DNA from 4 places in the Streptomyces sp. NBC_01445 genome. Region 3 is predicted to be linked to each of the others. Evidence: riboswitches for the same ligand, from Rfam matches in the RefSeq annotation. Region 3 holds a riboswitch; each other region holds the start of a gene.

Region 1 (4,013 bases), 4.9 Mb from region 3:
ACTGGTGCCAGCCGACGAGCCGGGCCGTCTCGCCACTGGTGAACCCCGCGCGGGCGCGCAGCGCGCGCAGCTCCGCGCCGAGCCTGCGGCGGCGCACCGCCGGACCGTGTTTCATTCTGTCTCCTCGGACCTGCGGCCCGGCTCCTTCCGGCCCGGCGGATCGTGTTCCGAGCCGACGGTAGAGGAAGCCGGCGGCGTACGCCCAAATGCGGTCCACCAACGCAGAGTTCACCGCTTCGAGCGACAGATATATGCATATCTCGGGGGATCGGCTCCACTGGAGGAGCGGGAGTGGCAGTCTGGCGCGAAGCACCAGTCCGGGGGTCGCCTCGAGTCATCCGCCATGTGTCGGATTCAGGCCCCGGCGAAAAAAGGGACGACGTCGCCATGGCAGATCACCAGGAAGCATCCGTCACTCTGCCGAGCGATCCTGCCTCGGTCTCGTCGGCCCGCACATATGTCGGTGACGTACTCGCCGAATGGGGCATGCCGCGGGACGCGGAAACAGCCGACACGGTCCGGCTCATCGTCTCCGAACTCGCCACGAACGCCGTGATGCACACCCGCGGGCAGTCGCCGGTCTTCACCGTCGACGTGCAGCTGGAGCGCGACGAACACCTGCGCATCGGCGTCACGGACAGCCACCCGTGCTACCCGAAGCGGCTCCCGGCCGCCGTCCAGCAGGACAACGGGCGCGGCATGGTGATCATCCGCTGTCTGACCTCCGAGTGCGGCGGAAGCCTGTCGGTCAGGCCCACCCCCGAGGGCGGCAAGACCGTGTGGATCGCCCTGCCGTGGACGGTCCCCGTCCAGTCGGTGTGAAGGCCGGCTGCGGTGGCGCGGCTACGGGGACGGGGTGCCCGTCTTCTCCTGCGCCCGCGTGAGTGAGCGCCGCACCAGACGCGGCAGCACGCCCCACAGGCCCGCACAGACCGCGAACGTGCCCGCCCCGGCCGCGATGCCCGCCGCCCGCCCCGCGGTGACGTCCACGACGAGCAGCACGGACCCGGCCAGGGCGAGCATCAGAACGCCCAGGCCGACCGCGGCGAGCCGCGAGGACATCTGCACGATCTGCGGTTTGGCACCCCGCCCGAAGAGCGCGCGGTGCAGCGCCGCGGGCGCCGTGAACAGCGCGGCGGCGAGCACCGCGAGCAGCAGCGTCGCGATGTACGTCGCGCGCTGCACGCCGTCCAGTGCCGGGAACCTTGGAGTGAACGCCAGCGTCAGCAGGAACGCGAAGAGGATCTGCACGCCCGTCTGGGTGACTCTCAGCTCCTGGAGCAGCTCGCCGAAGTTCCGGTCCGCGCGCTCCAGCGGCGTCTCGTGCCGGTCCCGCCCCACGCTCCTGGGACCTGAGTTGCGTGGGGCATCCTCGTCGCCGGCCGGTCGGTCCTCGTCCATACGACCACGAGTACCCCATCGCGCGGTTCCGAGACGGCCGGGGAGGGCGCGTGCACCCGGTAACGCCTGACGGGCCGCCAGGGCCCCAGGAGCCCGTCAGGTGGCGCTACCGCACGCGCCCGTACCAGACGCTCTTCGTCCAGATCCGCTGGAGCCGCACCACGTCACCGGTCTTCGGCGAGTGCCAGATCCTTCCCTTCCCGGCGTAGATGCCGACGTGGTAGACGCCGCGGCCCGAATGGAAGAAGACCAGGTCACCGCGTTTGCGATGGGACGCGGAGACATGGCGGGTCTTGTTGTACTGCTGGGCGGCGGTACGGGGCAGCTTCTTGCCCACTCGCTTGAACGAGTAGACCGTCAGGCCCGAGCAGTCGAACCTGTGCGGTCCTGAGGCGCCCCACTGGTAGGGGCTTCCCTTCCTTGATGCCGCGATCTGGAGAGCCTTCGTCGCAGGTGGCGAGGCCTCCGCTTCGGGCGTGGCTCCTGGGACCAGCAGGCTGCCGCCCGCTACGGCGAGCGTGAGGGCCGAGGCGGTGCCGGCCCGGGTCAGCAGCGACGGGACACGATTGAGCGCAGTCATGCGCAACCCTTCGTCAGCCGCCTGTGAAGGATGACCTGTCGGATTCGGGCTGGCGAAGTTGCCCGGCCGCGAAGTGCGGCTTCACCCCAAGGGCCGGCCCGGAAAACAGCTCCGGCGGCCCGTCGTGCCTGGGTCCTCCACTCCTGCCGATCCACTTCTGTCGACCTGGCATCCGTACGGCGGCAGGACTCGGCGTCCGCACGGACCGCCCCGCCGCGGCGGCGGGGGCTTGTCGTCGGAAGGGATCTTCACGCACAAACACCGCGAACGCAGAGCGGAATCGGCGTTGTGTGAGTGTCCTCACGAGTGATCCAATCGGGTGGACAGCACACTTCTCCACCCCGGTGCGGGGGTCCCAACGAGCCCCGCACCAGCAGCGGAAGGCGGAATTCCCGACTTCGCGTAGGCGTTCCGCGCAACTTTTCCGGTTCGCATGTGCGAGTACCGGCTACGCCGTATGTGGGTACCTCTTCTGGTCCGTTTCGACCCCGGCCCGGACGGTTCGGATCGATCGCTTCGGTCTTGAACGGACCGTCAATTGACCGACTCCGGCGGCACTGTGACCCGTTGTGTCCTCCTTTCTCCGTCCAGGAGCCGCAAAGCCCGAGCCAGCGTCGTCGCGTGGAGCTCGGCCTCGCCCCGCTGATGCATGAGCGTCAGGGCGTCCCTGAGCGCCGTCGCCCCGCCGACGAGTGCTTGCGCGGCCCGGAGTCCGCCATACGTGTGGTCGCTCCTGGCCGGGTTGATCCTTCCGAGCAGGTCGACCACTTCCAGATAGCGGTCGAGGAGTTCGCACTCGGCGCGCGTCAGCGCGGGCAGCGGGGGCAGCTCGGGCGGCAGCATCGCCGGGTCACCTGGCGCCGTGGCCCGAGCCGGACGGCTTGCGGTTCTCGATGACCCGGTCCACGAGCCCGTACTCCACGGCGTCCTGGGCCTGAAGGATCTTGTCCCGCTCGATGTCGGCGGCGATGCGCTCTCGGCTCTGCCCGGTGTGCCGCGCGAGCAGTTCCTCCAGCTGGGCGCGCATGCGCACCAGTTCACGGGCCTGGATCTCCAGGTCGGTCGGCTGGCCCTGCGCGGGCTCGGTCAGCCCCGGCTGTTGGATCACCACGCGCGCGCCGGGCAGCATGGCCCGCTTCCCCGGCGTCCCGGCGGCCAGGAGTACGGCGGCGGCGGAGGCGGCCTGCCCGAGGCACACGGTCTCGACCTCGCAGCTGACGAACTTGATCGTGTCGTAGATCGCCGTCATGGCGCTGAACGAGCCGCCGGGGGAGTTGATGTACAGCGAGATGTCCCGGTCCGGCGCGGCGTACTCGAGGTGGATGAACTGCGCCATCACATCGTTCGCGGAGGTGTCGTCGATCGGTGTCCCCAGGAAGACGATCCGCTCCTCCAAAAGCTTGGAGTACGGATCGAGCGGTCCCTGTCCGGCCGAGGTGCGCTCGGTGAACTCGGGCAGGACGTAGCGGGCGGAAGGTCGGTTCATGGCACATGCCTCCGTGAGCGCGGAACTCTGTCGCTGCTTCTGTAAAAAATGTACAGGACGTACGGATGGCTGAGTAGGACCAAGGCTCCGAGAAACGCGAAGAAGGGGGCCGGCCCGCGCCCGATGCACGTGGCCGACCCCCTCTCCGTGCTTCTGGGGCGTGGCTACCGGTCGCCGTCGTCCGTCCTGGACAGGCGCAGCGCGAGGTGTTGCAGGAGGTCGGCGCTCTTGATGTCGGTCCTGCCCGAGTCATGCACCTCGGCGAGCTCGGAGAAGAGGAAAGCGAACGCGCCCACCAGGGAGATCGTCACCGGCATCAGCGCCGCGATGGTCGCCTCCGCGGCCTCCTCCACGCTCGATTCCGCCGGGATCTCGATGGAGGGGAACGCCTCTGTCACCAGGCGCCCGAGCTGGGCGTCCTCGGTCTCGATGTCGGGCTCGGCATCCTTGCTGAGCCTGCGCACCATTTCCTGGGTCTCGGTCAGGACGCCGATTGCGCGCAGGATGATCTCGCTCTGTTCCATGCGCGGAGCCTAGGCGGACGGT
Region 2 (4,013 bases), 1.2 Mb from region 3:
ACCGGGCTTGGCGTCGGCCGTGGTGACGGTCGTGCCGACCTTGACCTGGTCCCAGGTCGTGCGCGGCAGCGTGATGCCGGCCGCCTTCCACGCGGCCTGCGTAAGGCCCGAGCAGTCGTACGAGTCCGGGCCCGTGGCGCCCCACACGTACGGCTTGCCCATCTGGGACTCGGCGAAGTCGATGACCTTCGCGGCCTTGGTGGCGTAACCGCCGCTGGTGCTCCCGGAGCCCGTCCCCGAACCGGTGCCGGTGCCCGGGTTCTCCTTCTGGCGCGCCTCCTCGGCCGCCTTGCGCTTGGCCTCCGCCTCGGCCTGCTGACGCGCCAGCTCCTCCGCCTTCTTCCTGGCGGCCTCCTGCTTCTTCTTCTCGATCGCCGCGAGCCGCGCCTTCTCCTCGGCGGTCAGCTTCGACAGGAGTTCGCGGGCGTCACCGAGCTTCTGCTGGACGTCCCTCTTCGTGCTCTTGAGCGTGGCCTGCGAAGTGGTCAGCGTCTCCAGGCTCTTGGCCGCCTCCGTGCGCTTCTTCGTGGTGGCGGCCTGCTCGGTCTGGTAGTCGTCGACGGCCTTCTTCTGGCGGCTCGTGAGCCGGCTCATCAGCTGGTCCTGGTCGAAGTAGTCCTGCGCGTCGTCGGCGAGGAGCAGCGTCGCGGTGTCGGAGACGGCGCCCGTGCGGTACTGGGCCGCGGCGAAGGTGCCGAGCTCCTGGCGGGCCTTGTTGAGCTTCTCGGTGCGCTGCGCGACGTCGTCGAGCAGCTCGCCGACGCGCTTCTGCTGCTTGGTGGTGCGCTCCTTGGCCGCGTTGTACTTCTCCGTGGCCACGCCCGCCTGGTGGTAGAGGGTGTCGACCTTCTTCTGGACCTCTTCCAGGCTCGGCTTCGGCGGCGCCGAGGGGGCGGCGGTCGCGGTCTGCGAGAGCAGGGCAATGGAGGTGAGGGCCGCCGTGGTGATGCCGGCGACGGGGGCCGTGCGGGGGCCGGCTGTTCTGGTGCGCGGCTTGCGGTGCGACGCCAAGGGTCGCGTCTCCTTCCCATGACCGCCTACCGGGTTAGCTGTCGGGTTCGGGCGGAGATTCGGAAGGCTGCCCTACGGCCGTGCCCTGACGGGTCGTCGGCCGATTCACCCCAAAGGTCGTGGGTCCCCGGTTTCATGCCTCTCGGCGTACTGAACTCAGCGGGGGCGACCCGCTCGCGGCGCGGTTGCCGGCGGGGGGACGGGCGGCCCGCGGAGCACGCTAGCCAACTCGTGTGGCTGCTGTGAAGGTTGATGTTCGATATGCCCGATACATTTTCGTGACCTTCGGCAATCTTGTTCGTGACCTCCGGTAACCCTCGCTGAGGGTAATTACCGCACTACGAGAGGTGGCCGGGCGCGTGAAGTCGGGGGAAGTTTCCGGGACGGCCGTGGGTGTCAGTGGGGCGGCCTAGACTCGTAGAGCGATGAGCAGCCTCTTTGACGACAGCTTCCTGGCGGACCTCACGGCTTCGAAGGCCAGTGAGGAGCATGCCCCGCCGCCGCCCGAGGACGACACGGCTCCGGAGCATGTTCCGGACGACTTGTTCGACGGGAAGTTCGACGTGCCCCCGGCCAGAGACGAGTACTACCGGGACGGCGCCCCACGCCCGGCGCTCGACCCGGCGGCGCTCCTCGACGGGCTGAACGAGAACCAGAAGGCGGCCGTCGTCCACGGCGGCTCCCCGCTGCTCATCGTGGCGGGCGCGGGTTCCGGCAAGACCCGCGTGCTCACGCACCGCATCGCTTACCTCCTCGGCGAGCGCGGTGTGCACCCCGGCCAGATCCTCGCGATCACGTTCACGAACAAGGCCGCGGGCGAGATGAAGGAGCGCGTCGAGTCCCTCGTCGGCCCGCGGGCGAACGCGATGTGGGTGTCGACGTTCCACAGCGCCTGCGTCCGCATCCTGCGCCGCGAGTCGAAGAAGCTCGGCTTCACATCGTCGTTCTCGATCTACGACGCCGCCGACTCCAAGCGCCTCATGGCCCTGGTCTGCCGCGACCTCGACCTGGACCCCAAGAAGTTCCCGCCGAAGTCGTTCAGCGCCAAGATCTCGAACCTGAAGAACGAGCTGATCGACGAGGAGGACTTCGCGGCTCAGGCCGCCGACGGCTTCGAGAAGACCCTCGCCCAGGCCTATGCGATGTACCAGTCCCGCCTCCGCGAGGCGAACGCGCTGGACTTCGACGACCTGATCATGACGACGGTGCACCTCCTGCGCGCCTTCCCGGACGTCGCCGAGCACTACCGCCGCCGCTTCCGCCACGTCCTGGTCGACGAGTACCAGGACACGAACCACGCGCAGTACGCGCTGGTCAGGGAGCTGGTGGGGTCGGCCGACAGCGGCCGCGGGGAGGACGAGCCGCCCCGCGCGGACGACCTCCCGCCGGCCGAGCTGTGCGTCGTGGGTGACGCCGACCAGTCGATCTACGCGTTCCGCGGAGCCACCATCCGGAACATCCTCCAGTTCGAGGAGGACTACCCCGACGCGACAACGATCCTGCTGGAGCAGAACTACCGCTCGACGCAGACCATCCTCTCCGCGGCCAACGCGGTCATCGAGCGCAACGAATCCCGTCGCCCCAAGAACCTGTGGACGAACGCGGGCGCGGGCGCGCAGATCACCGGCTACGTCGCGGACACCGAGCACGACGAGGCGCAGTTCGTCGCCGACGAGATCGACCGGCTCACGGACGCGCGCGACGCGAAGGCCGGCGACGTCGCCATCTTCTACCGGACGAACGCGCAGTCCCGTGTCTTCGAAGAGATCTTCATCCGCGTCGGCCTGCCCTACAAGGTCGTCGGCGGAGTCCGCTTCTACGAGCGCAAGGAGGTCAGGGACGTCCTGGCCTATCTGCGGGTGCTCGCCAACCCCGAGGACTCCGTCCCCCTGCGCCGCATTCTCAATGTGCCGAAGCGCGGCATCGGCGACCGTGCCGAAGCGATGATCGACGCGCTTTCCCAGCGCGAGAAGATCTCCTTCCCGCAGGCGCTGCGCCGCGTCGACGAGGCGTACGGCATGGCGGCCCGCTCGACGAACGCGGTGAAGCGGTTCAACACGCTGATGGAGGACCTCCGCACGATCGTCGAGTCGGGCGCGGGCCCGGCCACGGTCCTGGAGGCCGTGCTCGAACGGACCGGCTATCTGGCCGAGTTGCAGTCGTCGACGGACCCGCAGGACGAGACGCGCATCGAGAACCTTCAGGAACTCGCGGCCGTGGCCCTGGAGTTCGAGCAGGAGAGCGCGACGGCGGACGGCGCGGCCGAGGGTGCGGGCGAGGCGAGCGTCGGTACGCTCTCCGAGTTCCTGGAGCGGGTCGCGCTCGTCGCCGACTCCGACCAGATCCCGGACGAGGAGGACGACGGCTCCGGCGTCATCACGCTGATGACGCTGCACACCGCCAAGGGCCTCGAGTTCCCGGTCGTCTTCCTGACCGGCATGGAGGACGGCGTCTTCCCGCACATGCGCTCCCTCGGCCAGGTCAAGGAGCTGGAGGAGGAGCGCCGCCTCGCCTACGTCGGCATCACGCGCGCGCGTGAGCGGCTGTATCTGACGCGCTCCACGCTGCGCAGCGCCTGGGGCCAGCCCTCGTACAACCCGCCGTCGCGCTTCCTGGAGGAGATCCCGGACACGCATCTGGAGTGGAAGCGGACCGGCGCCATGGCGCCCGCCAAGTCGGCGGGTCCGACGAGCGGTATCGCCGCGTCTCTCTCGTCGTCGCGCTCGCGCTCGACACCGGCGTTCGCCACGCGCCGGGCGACGGAGAAGCCGGTCGTCGCGCTGTCCGTGGGAGACCGGGTCACGCACGACCAGTTCGGCCTCGGCACGGTCGTCGGAGTCAAGGGCACAGGGGCGAACGCGGAGGCGACAGTCGACTTCGGCGAGCCCAAGCCGAAGCGCCTGCTGCTGCGGTACGCGCCGGTGGAGAAGCTGTAGCTCTGTAGGCCGGTGGCGAAGCTGTAGGGAGGCTGCCGCCGGGAGGCTCGGCCCTGCTACGTCGGG
Region 3 (4,013 bases):
GCCGTGAGCGCCCGCGCGCGCTCCACGTCACCGCGCGCCACGGCGTCGACGATCGCCCCGTGCTCGGCCCAGGAGTCGGCGGGCCGCGCGGGCTGCTCGACGGTGTACATCCACGCGATCTTGTGGCGGAGCTGGGTGAGCATCGTGATCAGCCCCGGGCTGCCGGACGCCTGCGCCAGCGTCTCGTGGAACCAACTGCCCAGCGAGCGCAGATCCTCGCTCTGACCTCGCCTGGAGCGCTCTTGGCCGAGCCTTACCAGGCCCCGCAGGACCTTCAGGTGCGCCTCGGTGCGGCGCTGCGCGGCGCGGGCCGCTGCGAGCGGTTCGAGGAGCATGCGGATCTCCAGCTGATCCGCCGCCTCCTGCGCGGAGGGTTCGGCGACGCACGCACCCGCGTGCCTGCGGGTGACGACGAAGCCCTCGGCCTCCAGCGTGCGCAATGCCTCGCGCACGGGGACGCGCGAGACGCCGTAGCGGCGGGCGAGCACCTCCTCGGTGAGTCTGCCGCCGCGCTCGTAGACACCGGAGACGATGTCGTCGCGGATCGCCGTGCATACCGAGTGCGCCGGAATGCGCATGCCCCGACCTCCGCCTTAATCCCCGCGAAACGCGGTCGATAGTCGCCCGTACAGCGCGATTGACGTCTGTTCAGCTCGCCTGTCCAGCGACTCTATTCCAGCGGGCGCGAATTTCCGACGGCAGGCCGTAATCCATGGATATTTTTTGGACACCGGCGTCAGGAAGAAGCGGGCCGGGAACAAGCGGGTCCGGGAACGACGAATGCCCCGGCTCGGTGAGCCGGGGCATTCGGTGCGTCTTCGCGAGGTGCGCGGCGAAGGTCAGACGTTCACGCCGTGGGAGCGCAGGTACGCGACGGGGTCGATGTCCGAGCCGTACTCGGGGCTCGTGCGCGCCTCGAAGTGGAGGTGCGGGCCCGTGACGTTGCCGGTCGCTCCGGAGAGGCCTATCTGCTGCCCCGGGGTGACCGTCCGGCCGACGGAGACACCGATGGACGACAGGTGGCCGTACTGCGTGTACGTACCGTCGTTCATCTTGATGACGATGTTGTTGCCGTAGGCGCCGCCCCAGCCGGCCTCCACGACCGTGCCCGCGCCCACCGCGTGGACCGAGGTGCCGCTGGCGGCGTGGAAGTCGATGCCGGTGTGGCTGCCGGAGGACCACAGGCCGCTGCTCGCTTTGTACGCGGTGGACACGTACGAGCCGGTGACCGGAATGACGAAGGCGTTCAGGCGCTTGCGCTCGGCCGCACGGGCGGCGCGCTCCTTGGCCTCGCGCTCGGCCTTGGCCTTGGCGGCTGCCTTGCGCCGGTCCTCCTCGGCCTTCTTCTCGGCTTCGGCCTCGGCCTTCTTCTTCGCGGCGGCCTCGTCGGCGGCCTGCTGCTGGGCGGCGGCCTGCGCGTCGATCTGCTCCGCGAGGGAGTCACCGATGGCGATGGCCTTGGTCAGGCCGGTCTGCTCCACAGCCGCGTCGTCGGCGGCGAAGGCGGGGGCGGCGAGGCCTCCGATGACACCGGTCGTGGTGAGCGCGGCGACGCCGGCGACCTGCGCGGTGGTGCGCGTGAGACGGCTCGGGCGACGGTGCTTCCCGGTCGCACGGGTGAACGCCATGGGGTGGCTGATCCTTTCCTTCCTTCTCGCCTACCGGGTTAGCTGACGGGTTCGGAGCAGGAAGGTCTCCTACGGACCCCCTTCAGGGAAGGGCGTCCGATTCACCCCAGGGACGGTGGGTCCCCGGCTCCCCCGGCTCGCGCCTTGGGGGACTCGGCGATGACTGTCCGGTGCCACGGGCGCGGCGTGCTTCTGGCGGACAGCCGGACCGACGCTAAGCGGGGCAACTTTCAATCAACAAACGGAACCGGGCTTTTGTAGCGCATGCCACAGGGCAGACAGGCAACCACTGGTTCAATTCAGACAAACAGGGGCCCCGGTGGTCATCTCACCCACCGGGGCCCCTCGTTGCACACCGGTCACGGTCAGCCCGTGACGACGGTCACCTCTCCGATGCCGAGCGCCCTGACGGGCTCCTCGATCTGCGCGGCGTCACCGACGAGCACCGTCACCAGACGGTCCATCGGGAAGGCGCTCACGACGGCCGCGGTGGCCTCCACGGTGCCCGTCGCGGCGAGCCGCCGGTACACCTCCGCCTGGAAGTCGTCCGGCAGGTGCTGCTCGACCTGGTCGGCGAGCGTCCCCGCGACGGCCGCGGCGGTCTCGAACTTGAGCGGGGCGACGCCCACCAAATTCTGTACAGCCACGTCCCGTTCGGCGTCGGTGAGGCCCTCCGCCGCGAGCGTGCGCAGCACCTTCCAGAGGTCGTCGAGCGCCGGACCCGTGTTCGGCGTGTCCACGGAGCCGCTGATGGCGAGCATCGCGACGCCCGTCCCGTCCGGCGCCGAGCGCAGCACCTGGCCGAACGCCCGCACGCCGTAGGTGTATCCCTTCTCCTCGCGCAGGACACGGTCCAGGCGGGAGGTGAGGGTGCCGCCCAGGCAGTACGTGCCGAGCACCTGCGCCGGCCACACCCGGTCGTGCTTGTCGGCGCCGACGCGGCCGATCAGGATCTGCGTCTGCACCGCGCCCGGCCGGTCGACGATGACGACACGGCCGGTGTCGTCGGCCGTCACGGGCGGTACGGGGCGCGGCTCGGCCGTGTTCCCCGTCCAGGCGCCCAGTGTGTCCGCGAGCAACGCGTCGAGGTCGAGGCCCGCGAGGTCGCCCACGACGACCGCGGTGGCCGTGGCGGGGCGCACGTGCCGGTCGTAGAAGGCACGTACGGCCTCCGCGTCGACGGCCGCGACGGTCTCCTCGGTGCCCTGGCGCGGGCGGGACATGCGCGCGGTGGCCGGGAAGAGCTGCTTCGAGAGCTCCTTGGCGGCGCGGCGGCCCGGGTTCGCCGTCTCGTGCGGGATCTCGTCGAGGCGGTTGCGCACGAGGCGTTCGATCTCGCTGTCCGCGAACGCGGGCGCCCTGAGGGCGTCGGCGAGCAGGCCGAGCGCCTTCGGCAGGCGGGAGACGGGCACCTCCAGGGAGACCCGTACGCCGGGGTGGTCGGCGTGCGCGTCGAACGTCGCGCCGCAGCGCTCCAGCTCGGCGGCGAACTCCTCGGCGGCGAGCTTGTCGGTGCCTTCGGAGAAGGCCCTCGCCATGATGGTGGCGACGCCGTCGAGCCCGGCGGGCTCGGCCTCCAGGGGCGCTTCGAGGTTGATCTCGACCGCGACGACCTGCTGGCCCGGGCGGTGGCAGCGCAGCACCGTCAGGCCGTTGTCGAGGGTGCCGCGCTCGGGCGCGGGGAAGGCCCACGGCCTGGCCGTGCCGGCCTGGGGCTGCGGGTGGAAGTCCATGGTCGCGAGCTCGGTCACTTGCCGGCCTCCTTGTCTGCGGTCTCGATGGCGTCTGCGGTCTCGCCGACGGTCTCGTCCGCGGCCTCGTCCGTGCTGGACGCTTCGGCGGTCGCGTCGGCCTCTTCGGGGGCCGTGGGCTCGTAGACGAGCACCGCGCGGTTGTCGGGACGCAGGTGGGCCTTGGCCACCTCCTGGACCTCCTCGGCGGTGACGTCGAGGACGCGCTGGACGGCGGTCAGGGCGAGCTGCGGGTCGCCGAACAGGACGGCGAACCTGCACAGTTCGTCGGCGCGGCCCGAGACCGTGCCGAGCCGGTCGAGCCACTCGCGCTCCAACTGGGCCTGGGCGCGCTCCATTTCCTCCGGGGTGGGCCCGTCGGCTGCGAACCGCGCGAGCTCCTCGTCGACGGCCTCCTCGATGACCGGGACCTCGACGTCGGCGGACGTCTTCACGTCCAGCCAGCCCACGGAGGGCGCGCCCGCGAGCCGCAGGAGACCGAACCCGGCGGCGACGGCGGTCTGGTCGCGCCGTACGAGACGGTTGTAGATCCGGGACGACTCGCCGCCGCCGAGGACCGTCAGGGCCAGGTCGGCCGCGTCGCACGCGCGCGTACCGTCCTGCGGCAGCCGGTAGGCGGCCATCAGCGCGCGGG
Region 4 (4,013 bases), 810 kb from region 3:
GCGGCCAGGTATGTGGCGCGGGCGTCGAACAGGGGGCTCAGCAGCTCCATGACCTCGGGGGACATCGCGTCCTTCGAGGCGCTGCTGCGGTGCACCTTGTAGCGGCGGTGTGCCGCGTTCGACTCCAGGTAGTCCGCCTCGATGGCGTCGCGCTCCACACCCACGGCCAGGAGCGTGACCGCTATCGAGAGGCCCGCGCGGTCCTTGCCGGCCGCGCAGTGCATGAGCGCGGGCACGCTGTCCTCGGCGAGGGAGTGCAGCACCTGGCTGTGCTCGGCGGTGCGCTCCGCGATGATCGCCCGGTACGACGTGATCATGCGGTCCGCGGCCTGGCCCTCGGAGAGGGCGGCGCGCAGCTCGTCGAGGTTGCCGTCGCGCACCATCTGCCAGAACTCGGCCCCGTCCGCGGGGTCGGTCAGCGGCAGGTTCACGTTCCGCACGCCGGGCAGCGTGACGTCAGGGCCTTCGAGGCGCTGGTCGGCGGCGTTGCGGAAGTCGAAGATCGTGTGCAGCCCGAGCGAGGAGAGGAACGCGGCGTCCTCATCCGTGGCGTGCGCGAGGTGACCGCTGCGGAACAGCACGCCCTGCTTGACCCGACGGCCGTCCACAGTCGGGAGGCCACCCACATCGCGGAAGTTGCGCACTCCGGCCAACTCGGGCTCGGTGGACGGGACCTGCTGCGTCACGGGGGCTCCTCCCGGTCGGCCGCGGCGCTGCTCGCCTGCGGGCGCCTTCGACGATACGACATGGCTGCCAGGGGCAACCATGTGAGAGGCGGCAGGCGATTGCGTATCGAATGCCCGAAATGAACCGATAGATAGGCAATCATGGCGTACGGGGTAACTAACTCTGAAATGGCACCATATGGTAGCCGATAGGTGAGCAGGGTCATAGCGGTGACCGTGTGTGGCGGCGGAGCCGAATGTATTTCCAGCAGGTATCGCAGTCGCAAAGATCGTAAATAGACGGAGCGTGACGTCCTTTTCCGGAAAACGCCGTTTAAGGATCAAGAACCGGGCTGTCCAAGGGATTTCGCGCCTTGTCCCCGCGCTCCCCGCTCGCTTACGTTCAGCGCAATCCGGACGGACCGCCTCATCCTGCCGCCGCCCGGAATCCGCACATCGATCCGTGCTCGGCAGGAGCGGGGGACCCAGGTAGACCGCCGTATCCGGCACACCGGCCACGGCTCGGGGTGAAGCCGTGCCCGAAAGGGGCACGGCCGGGCAGCTCCAGCCCGAACCCGACAGCTCACCTCGCAGGCGACGGAGAGGAATCCCCATGCCCGCGAAGGGTAAGCACCGCCGTCCCAAGTCCCAGGGCTTCGCACGCGTGATCGTCGTTGCCGGAGTGGGTGGCGCCGCGCTCGCGCTGCCGCTGATGGGTGCCACCGGCGCCCACGCCGCGACTCCCGCGGCCGCTCACTCGGTCGTGAAGGCCGCGGCCGCTCCCGCCGCTGCCAAGACCTACGCCGTCAAGGGCGGGGACACCCTTTCGAAGATCGCCGACGAGCAGAACGTCAGCGGCGGCTGGAAGAAGCTCTACTCCGACAACCGCTCGGTCATCGGCGGCGACCCGTCCGTGATCCACCCGGGCCTGAAGCTGACGATCGGCCAGAAGGCCGCGGCCACCGCCACTCAGGCCTCCGCGCCCAAGGCCGCGGCGGCGACCACCACTGGTGCCGGCTACACGCTGCCCGTCCAGGGCGCCTCCATCGGTACGGCGTACAAGACCGCGGGCGCCATGTGGTCCAGCGGCTACCACACCGGTGTCGACTTCGTGATCCCGACGGGCACCCCGCTCAAGGCCATCGCCGCGGGTACCGTCGTGTCGGCCGGCCTTGACGGCGCGTACGGCAACGAGGTCGTCATCCAGCACGCCGACGGCAAGTACTCGCAGTACGCCCACATGTCGTCCCTCTCCGTCTCGTCCGGGCAGACCGTGACCGAGGGCCAGCAGATCGGCCTCTCCGGCGCGACCGGCAATGTCACGGGACCGCACCTGCACTTCGAGATCCGCACCACCCCGAGCTACGGCTCGGACGTGGACCCGGTCGCGTACCTCCGTGCGCACGGGGTCTCGCTCTGACTCCGACGATGTGACGTCGTTCCGACCCTGACGGTGTGACGTGAAGGGGCGGGTCCGGTTCCGGGCCCGCCCCTTCGGCGCAGCCTCCTCCGCATCCCCGTCGTATTCCTGAAATCGCGAAACTGACCAGGTGGGCTATATCACGCCCCGTCAACCCCTTCCTACGGTCGCGTAGGTCACATCGCAGGGTGAAAGATGTGTGGTCGTGGCAAACGAATCGAGATCACTCAGCGGCGGCACGATTCGGTCCTACGCGGCGGTGGGGGACAGCTTCACCGAAGGCGTCGGGGACCCCGGTCCGGACGGGGCCTTCGTGGGCTGGGCCGACCGTCTCGCCGTCCTCCTGGACGACCGGACCCCCGAGCACTCCTTCCGGTACGCGAACCTCGCCGTGCGCGGCAAGCTCCTCGACCAGATCGTGGAGGACCAGCTCCCGCGCGCCGTGGAACTCGCCCCGGACCTGGTGACCTTCGCCGCCGGCGGCAACGACATCATCCGTCCCGGCACCGACCCCGACGACGTCGCGGAGCGCTTCGAGAAGGCCGTGGCCCGGCTGACCTCCGCCGTCGGCACGGTCATGGTGACCACCGGCTTCGACACCCGGGACGTCCCGGTCCTCAAGCATCTGCGCGGCAAGATTGCGACGTACAACGGGCATGTGCGCGCGGTCGCCGACCGCTACGGCTGCCCGGTGCTCGACCTGTGGTCCCTCAAGACCGTCCAGGACCGCCGTGCTTGGGACGACGACCGGCTGCACCTCTCGCCCGAGGGGCACACGCGGGTCGCGCTGCGGGCGGGGCAGGCGCTCGGCGTCGAGGTGCCGGCGGACCCGGACCAGCCGTGGCCGGCGCAGCCGCCGCGCGGCACGCTGGAGGTGCGGCGCGACGACATCCACTGGGCACGGGAGTTCCTGGTGCCGTGGATCGGCCGACGGCTGCGGGGCGAGTCGTCCGGGGATCATGTGGCGGCGAAGCGGCCGGACTTGCTGCCGCTCTGACGGGAACGGCGCGCGTCATGGGGGAGCTTGCCTTTGGGGGCGGCTCCCCCGCGCATTTCCCCTGGGGCCACCCCGTGCTCCCTGTCTCCGGGGGCCACCCCGTGCTCCCCCTATGGGGAGCCCGACGTCGCGCCGCCGTCAGCTCGTCGCAGCCGGCGTCGTTGCCGTCAGGTCCGCCCGCTCAAGTCCCAGCTCGCGGGCCAGCGCGTCGTCCACCCACTCCTGCATGCGGGTCCGCGAAACCGTCCCCGTGTACGCGGTCATCTGGACCGCGAGCCCGTCGAGGAGCGCCGTCAGGCGCAGCGCGGCGCCGGCCGGGTCCGGGCAGCGGAACTCGCCCGCCGCCACGCCTTCCGCGACGACCTCGGTGAGTGCCGCCTTCCACTGCTTGTCCAGGTCGCGGGTGACCTCCCGCAGCGCGGGCTCGCGCAGCGCCGCGGACCAGCCCTCGATCCACAGCCGCCACCCCTTGGCCTGCCCGGTCGGCGCGTACCACCGCACGGCCGAGCGCAGCCGGCGCAGCGCCGTCGTGCGCTTGCCGAGCAGCTTGCGCAGATGCGCCAGGTCACCCTCGGCGGCGTGCGCGAACGCGGCCGCGACGAGCTTTTCCTTCGTCGAGAAGTGGTACAGAACCAGCGCGTTGCTCACCCCGAGCGCTGCGGCGACGTCGGCGATGCGCACGGCTGCCACGCCCCGCGCCTCGATCTGCTCGATGGCGGCCCGCAGCAACTCTTCGCGCCGCTCGGCCACGCTCAACCGCACTCTTGCCACGCGGTAACCCTACACACGGGCGCCGACGGTGGGCGCCGGGCGGCCAACCCGGCGCGAACGCCTCGTGCACGACTCTTGACAGTGCCCAGTGGTGCCCGTCACAGTCTCGCTTACTGACTGGCCGTTCAGTCAATAGGCCGTCTCAAGAACAACTGTCACG

The links. Region 3 has a riboswitch for cyclic di-AMP ahead of OG574_RS15645 (M23 family metallopeptidase). Riboswitches for the same ligand answer to the same signal wherever they lie in the genome.
Region 1: it holds a riboswitch for cyclic di-AMP, as region 3 does, so the genes downstream of both, OG574_RS37980 (C40 family peptidase) here and OG574_RS15645 (M23 family metallopeptidase) in region 3, are expected to answer to the same signal.
Region 2: it holds a riboswitch for cyclic di-AMP, as region 3 does, so the genes downstream of both, OG574_RS20830 (C40 family peptidase) here and OG574_RS15645 (M23 family metallopeptidase) in region 3, are expected to answer to the same signal.
Region 4: it holds a riboswitch for cyclic di-AMP, as region 3 does, so the genes downstream of both, OG574_RS12225 (M23 family metallopeptidase) here and OG574_RS15645 (M23 family metallopeptidase) in region 3, are expected to answer to the same signal.

The regions. Positions count from the first base shown of each region.
Region 1 is NZ_CP109485.1:8,330,162-8,334,174, forward strand. It holds gene OG574_RS37965 (helix-turn-helix domain-containing protein) at 1-115, opposite strand, end outside; gene OG574_RS37970 (ATP-binding protein) at 388-822, shown strand; gene OG574_RS37975 (DUF6328 family protein) at 844-1,401, opposite strand; gene OG574_RS37980 (C40 family peptidase) at 1,508-1,981, opposite strand; cyclic di-AMP (ydaO/yuaA leader) riboswitch at 1,985-2,162, opposite strand; gene OG574_RS37985 (hypothetical protein) at 2,516-2,824, opposite strand; gene OG574_RS37990 (ATP-dependent Clp protease proteolytic subunit) at 2,832-3,467, opposite strand; gene OG574_RS37995 (hypothetical protein) at 3,632-3,991, opposite strand.
Region 2 is NZ_CP109485.1:4,598,435-4,602,447, reverse strand. It holds gene OG574_RS20830 (C40 family peptidase) at 1-1,011, opposite strand, end outside; cyclic di-AMP (ydaO/yuaA leader) riboswitch at 1,020-1,183, opposite strand; gene pcrA (DNA helicase PcrA) at 1,437-3,947, shown strand; gene OG574_RS20820 (M23 family metallopeptidase) at 4,004-4,013, opposite strand, start outside.
Region 3 is NZ_CP109485.1:3,432,804-3,436,816, forward strand. It holds gene OG574_RS15640 (GntR family transcriptional regulator) at 1-578, opposite strand, end outside; gene OG574_RS15645 (M23 family metallopeptidase) at 840-1,628, opposite strand; cyclic di-AMP (ydaO/yuaA leader) riboswitch at 1,642-1,797, opposite strand; gene OG574_RS15650 (M16 family metallopeptidase) at 1,994-3,379, opposite strand; gene OG574_RS15655 (M16 family metallopeptidase) at 3,376-4,013, opposite strand, start outside.
Region 4 is NZ_CP109485.1:2,627,435-2,631,447, reverse strand. It holds gene OG574_RS12230 (tyrosine-protein phosphatase) at 1-686, opposite strand, end outside; cyclic di-AMP (ydaO/yuaA leader) riboswitch at 1,095-1,275, shown strand; gene OG574_RS12225 (M23 family metallopeptidase) at 1,279-2,085, shown strand; gene OG574_RS12220 (SGNH/GDSL hydrolase family protein) at 2,291-3,082, shown strand; gene OG574_RS12215 (TetR/AcrR family transcriptional regulator) at 3,221-3,853, opposite strand.